One region of the Exiguobacterium sp. s125 genome, then DNA from elsewhere that is predicted to be linked to it. Evidence: predicted binding sites of a transcription regulator. Region 1 holds the regulator's gene; the other holds the start of a gene.
The links. Region 1 encodes Rex, which represses fermentation and respiration genes when NADH is low (regulators of the CRP and FNR family bind a similar motif). Its sites were predicted from a motif close to TTGTGAAATATTTCACAA; they were not measured.
Positions count from the first base shown of each region.

Region 1 (3,165 bases):
GTTCGTTTTGCGTAATTTTAACTTCGCGAGGGCGAGGCGTCCGCGCTCGCCGCCGGATAATTCATGAACGAGCTTGAAGACATCATCACCACTGAACAGGAATTGACCGAGGACGGACCGGACTTGTTGTTCCCGCATCAACGGCCACTCGTTCCAAATTTCATCGATGACCCGGTTGCGGTCGTTGAGCTCGGCCTGCTCCTGATCGTAGTAGCCGACAGAAACGCCGGTCCCGAAACGATGTTCACCGAATAACGGTTTAATCCGGTTGACAAGGACTTTCAGTAACGTCGATTTTCCGATTCCGTTCGGACCAACGAGGGCGAGGGATTCGCCGCGTTGTAAGCGGAACGTGATGCCTTTTGAGACGGCTTCTTCATAGCCGACCGCGAGTTGCGTGACTTGTAACACATCGTTCCCACTTTGTTTTTCAATCGGGAACGACAGGACGGTGCTGCGTTCATCCCCATCCGGACGATCAATCCGGTCGACTTTTTCAAGACGTTTGCGGACGCTTTGTGCGCGTTTCGTCGTCGTCGCCCGTGCGATGTTACGCTGGATGAAGTCTTGCATCTTCGCGATGTCTTCCTGTTGCTGTTCGAACTGCTTCATCTCTTGTTCATACAGTGCTGCCTTTTGTTCCAAGTACTTCGTGTAGTTGCCGGTAAACTTCCGGCAGACGTTCCGTGACAATTCATAGACGACGTTGACGACCTGGTCGAGGAAGTAACGGTCATGGGAGACGATCAAGACCGCTCCACGGTAACCAGCCAGATAACTTTCGAGCCAAGAGAGTGTATCGATGTCGAGGTGGTTCGTCGGCTCGTCAAGAATCAACAGCTCAGGTGCCTGGAGCAACATCTTCGCCAGTGCGAGTCGCGTCCGTTGTCCACCGGATAGCGTCTGGATCCGGCGTGAATAATCGTCCGGATAAAAACGCATCCCGTGCAGGACGGAGCGGATGTTGGCTTCGAACTGGTAACCGCCGGCGTCCGAGAAGTCATGTTGTGCCTGATCGTATGTTTTCAACAGACGGTCGTAAGCAACAGCATCATTTAAGATATGGTCCATCCCCATCTCAATCTCCATCCGACGGAGCGAACGTTCCTGCTCTTGCAGGTGTTCGAACACGGTCAACATTTCATTCCAAATCGTTTCATTCGACTCAAGACCACTGTCCTGGGCGAGGTAACCGATTTTCACTTCCTTACTCTTCATGATCTCACCAGAGTCATGACTGAGCTCTCCGGCGATGATTTTTAAAAGTGTCGATTTTCCGGCACCATTTCGTCCGACGAGCGCAATCCGGTCCCGCTCCTGCACTTCGAGTTTAATATTGTCTAAAATCGGCTCAACACCGAATGATTTTGATAGTTGGTTCACTTGTAAGAGAATCATAAAAACATCCATCCTTCCACCCTTTAGTCTATCATGAAAAAAACGCAGGAGTCCCGTGGAATATATTATTTGTTAGTCTATGTGAAGTGGTTTACAATCAAAGAGAATAGAATTCTTTGCATTGATTTGGGTGCCACGTCAGAACGTGGCCGAAGGGGGAACTGCAGTATGAATGGGCCAGACACAAAAATACCACAAGCGACGGCGAAACGACTGCCGTTATATTATCGTTTCATTCAGAGTCTTTATAACTCAGGCAAGCTGCGCGTCTCTTCAGCAGAGCTCAGTGAAGCGGTCAAAGTCGATTCAGCGACGATCCGCCGCGATTTTTCCTACTTTGGGGCGTTAGGGAAAAAAGGATACGGTTACAACGTACAACATCTATTGACGTTTTTCCGAAAGACACTGAACCAGGATGAAGTCACGAATGTGGCACTTGTCGGGGTCGGACATCTCGGAACGGCGTTTGCAAATTATAACTTTTTAAAGAATAATAGTACTCGGATAGTCGTTGCGTTTGATGCGGACGAAAACAAGGTCGGAACAACGACGCAAGACGTTCCTATCTATCATGTCTCTGACATGAAAGAGCAAATCGAAGCGAACAAGGTTGATGTCGCCATCTTGACGGTCCCATCCCAGTTCGCACAGTCAGTAGCGGATGAGTTAGTTGAGTATGGTGTGACCGGAATTCTGAACTTTACACCGGCGCGGTTGAACGTACCGGCCCACGTTCGGGTCCATCACATCGATTTGTCGATCGAGTTGCAGTCACTAGTTTATTTCATGAAGCATTATTCGCAATCAGCTGAAGGAGTGAAATCATAATGGAAAACCTTATTCCATCAACCATCGCGTTCATCGGACCAGGGAGCATCGCTTTGATCGGTGCCGTCGCGTTGATCATCTTCGGACCGAAAAAATTACCGGAGCTCGGTCGTGCTGCCGGTCAGACGTTAAAAGAGTTCAAGAGTGCGACACACGGCATCATGGACGATGATAAAGACAACAAGGATGAATCGAAAGAGAAGTGATTAAATTATGGCGATTGATCAAGAACAGAGTGTGACATCGCATCTAGACGAGTTGCGCAAGCGGATCGTCTGGTCACTCATCATCGTCGTCGTCTTGTTCGCCGCGGCCTTTCCGCTCGTCCGACCGCTCGTGCGTTTTCTGCAGTCGGACCTGAAAGAGCTCGGCATCGGATTGAATGCCTTTAATGTGGCCGATCCCCTGATGTTGTACTTGAATTTAGCGTTCATCATCGCGGTCGTCCTGGCTTCACCATTTTGGATGTACCAGCTATGGGCGTTCATCCGACCCGGTTTATTCGAACAGGAACAGAAAGCGACCTTGACGTATATTCCGGTCACATTTTTCTTATTTTTGTCCGGAATCGCGTTCTCTTATTTTTGGTTACTTCCGTTTCTACTCAAAGTATCGACGGAACTTGGGCAAGAGCTCGGCATCGAGCAAGTCATCGGGGTCGAAAACTATTTTAGTTTCTTAATACGGCTGACGATTCCGTTCGGTATCTTGTTCCAACTGCCGGTCGTGACGATGTTCTTGACCCGTCTTGGACTCGTGACGCCATTGTTCATGCGGAAAAATCGGAAATATGCGTACTTTGCGCTCTTCGTCATCGCGGCTTTAATCTCTCCACCGGATGTGACGTCACATCTGATGATTTCGGTACCGTTGTTCGTCCTCTATGAAATCAGCATCATGATTTCAGCCCGGACGTACAAAAAAGTACTGATTCTTGAG
Region 1 is NZ_JACSMI010000007.1:8,925-12,089, forward strand. It holds gene KNQ05_RS13590 (ABC-F family ATP-binding cassette domain-containing protein) at 1-1,398, opposite strand, end outside; gene KNQ05_RS13595 (redox-sensing transcriptional repressor Rex) at 1,567-2,226, shown strand; gene KNQ05_RS13600 (twin-arginine translocase TatA/TatE family subunit) at 2,226-2,432, shown strand; gene tatC (twin-arginine translocase subunit TatC) at 2,440-3,165, shown strand, end outside.

Region 2 (3,165 bases), on a different contig from region 1:
TCGAAGATCATCTTGATCGCTTTTAGCGCCAGTCCATCCGTATAGTCGTTCGCGAGGACGGAGACGAAGGCCTCTGTCGCATGTGTCAAGACGTCCATTCCGGTGTCTGCCGTGATTGATGCCGGGACCGTCATGACGAATTCCGGATCGATGATTGCGACGTCTGGTGTTAATGCATAGTCAGCAATCGGATACTTGACGTTTTTCTCTTTGTCCGTGATGACGGTAAACGGTGTGACTTCAGATCCTGTTCCGGACGTCGTCGGAATCGCGACGAACTTCGCTTTGTTACCGAGCGCCGGGAATTTATAGGCCCGTTTCCGGATATCGAGGAACTTTTGACGTAAGTTCGAGAACGTTTCGTTCGGTTGCTCGTAGAAGAGCCACATGCCTTTCGCTGCATCCATCGCTGATCCGCCACCGAGGGCGATGATCAAGTCCGGTTTGAAGTCGCGCATCGCTTGCGCTCCTGTCTGAACCGTTGCAACCGATGGATCCGGTTCGACTTGGTCGAAGATCCGGTAGCTGACGCCTGCCGGTAAGTTGCGGATGACTTTATCCGCGTAGCCGAACTCGACCATCGCTTGATCGGTGACGATCAACGCACGTGAGACATCTTGAATCGATTTCAAGTATTGGACTGAATTTTTTTCAAAGAAAATCTTTTCCGGTACTTTGAACCACTGCATGTTCACGCGTCGTCTCGCCACCTTCTTGACATTGAGTAGATGTTTCGCCGTTACGTTTTCAGAGACGGAGTTTTTCCCGTAAGAGCCGCAACCGAGTGTCAGTGATGGTGTCAATTCGTTATACAGATCACCAATCCCACCGTGTGCTGACGGGCTGTTGACGAGAATCCGGCAGGCTTTCATCCGCATTCCGAATGCCGTCATCAAGTCGTCATTCGTCGTGTGGATGACTGCCGTATGACCGAGGCCACCGATTTCAAGCATCCGTTCGGCGACATGGAACGCATCTTCCGTTGACTGGACGCTATACGCACCAAGGACAGGGCTTAGTTTTTCGTGTGAGAGTGGTTCTTCTGAGCCGACTTTTTCAAGTTCTGCGACGAGCATGACGGTGTTGCTCGGAACGTCGATGCCGGCTTTTGCTGCGATCCAGGTTGCCGGTTTCCCGACGATGTCGGCATTGACGGCACATGTATCGGTTTTGATGACGAGCGCTTCGAGACGTTTTTTCTCATCTGCTGTACAGAAGTAGCAACCGAGTGCTTCCATCTCCGCCCGGACTTCCGCGTAGATTTCCTGATCGATGATGACCGCTTGCTCCGATGCACAAATCATGCCGTTATCAAACGTTTTGGAGAGGACAAGGTCACTGACGGCACGTTTGATTTTTGCTGTTTTTTCGATGTAGCACGGGACGTTCCCCGGTCCGACACCGAGTGCCGGTTTTCCTGTTGAATAGGCTGATTTGACCATGCCGGCTCCGCCGGTCGCAAGGACCATCGCGATATCCGTGTGGTTCATCAAGACTTTTGTTGCTTCGAGTGACGGTTGTTCGACCCACTGGATACAGTCACGCGGTGCGCCGGCTTTGACAGCCGCGTCACGTAACGTTTTCGCTGCTTCGAGTGAGCAGTTTTGCGCTGACGGGTGGAAGGCGAACACAATCGGGTTTCGTGTTTTAATCGCGATCAACGCTTTGAACATCGTCGTTGATGTCGGATTCGTCACAGGTGTGACGCCACAGACGACACCGACCGGTTCTGCGATATAGGTGATGCCGTTTTGAACATCTTCTTCTAAGACGCCGACCGTTTTTTCATCACGGAGACTGTTATAGATATATTCCGTCGCAAACATATTTTTAATCATTTTATCTTCAAAGACACCACGTCCTGTTTCTTCAACGGCGAGTCGTGCCAGTTCAACGTGACGTTCGAGACCGGCAAGCGCCATGTCACGGACAATCGTATCGATTTTCTCTTGATCAAATGTTAATAATTCCTGTAATGCGGTTTGACCTTTTGCAACGATTTTATTGATCGTTTGTTCGACAGGTGATACGTCTTGTTTGATTTTTTCTTTGACAGCCATGTTAGGTTTCCTCCCTATTTTGGAACGAATCTGAGTCTGCATTTCCCTACTAAATGTTAGGAATGCCAAGCTGATATTCAATAGTTTGTGCTTTCCTTCACAAATCAATCATACCGCCTTTTTGATGATTTGTGCATGACCATCCTGTGAACTATTTCACATCATTGAAAACGTTCTCATTCTCAAAAGGTGTTGTCGGACAAGGCATCCTTTTTGAATCCCTTGCCTGTGACTTTTCTCACAGCACCTATTTTCTTTGCTTGTCTGACGGACAAAACATCGTGTAATCTATTAAAAGATACATATTTATTTGTTTTGAAGGAGGAAGTTTCATGACAATCGTCAATCAAATGCTTGCGTTCAACGAACAATTCGTCGAAGAAAAACAATACGAACAATTCATCTCGGATAAATTCCCTGATAAAAAGGTCGTGATCTTAACGTGTATGGATGCCCGCTTGACGGAACTCCTCCCGCACGCGCTCGGTCTAAAAAACGGCGATGCGAAGATCATTAAAAATGCAGGGGCCGTTCTGTCACACCCATTCGGTTCCGTCATGCGCTCGATCCTCGTCGCCTTGTACGCACTCGGGGCGGAAGAAGTCATCGTCATCGGTCACCACGACTGCGGCATGAGTACGATCGATCCGGCAAACATGATTGCCGAGATGGAAGGACGCGGCATCAATCAACAAGTCCTAAAGACACTCGAAGCATCCGGCGTCGACTTGAAGCAATGGTTACGCGGGTTCACGTCAGTCGAAGAAAACGTCAGTCATTCCGTCGGTCTGATTAAAAACCATCCATTATTACCACCGGGCACGAACGTCCACGGGCTCGTCATCGACCCGGGAACAGGGAAACTCGACCGCGTCGATTGCTAAACTTGTCCTTATATAGTAGAAAGAAGGTACGACCGACACCGGTCGTGCCTTTTTATGTTTTTTTCTTGACAGCAAAAAGAACGGTCTGTATGATACTTTAGTATAGTACAGTGATACCAAAAGAAAGCGTGGTTTTATAGTTATGTTCAATGCTGTTGTTTTAGCCGTTATCCTTTTATTTGTCTTAGCCATCTTCCGTGTCCACATCGTCCTCGCGATGG
Region 2 is NZ_JACSMI010000001.1:1,327,427-1,330,591, forward strand. It holds gene adhE (bifunctional acetaldehyde-CoA/alcohol dehydrogenase) at 1-2,060, opposite strand, end outside; gene KNQ05_RS06785 (beta-class carbonic anhydrase) at 2,393-2,944, shown strand; gene KNQ05_RS06790 (Na+/H+ antiporter family protein) at 3,087-3,165, shown strand, end outside.
Region 2: the regulator Rex is predicted to act here: its motif matches at 2,205-2,222, upstream of adhE (bifunctional acetaldehyde-CoA/alcohol dehydrogenase).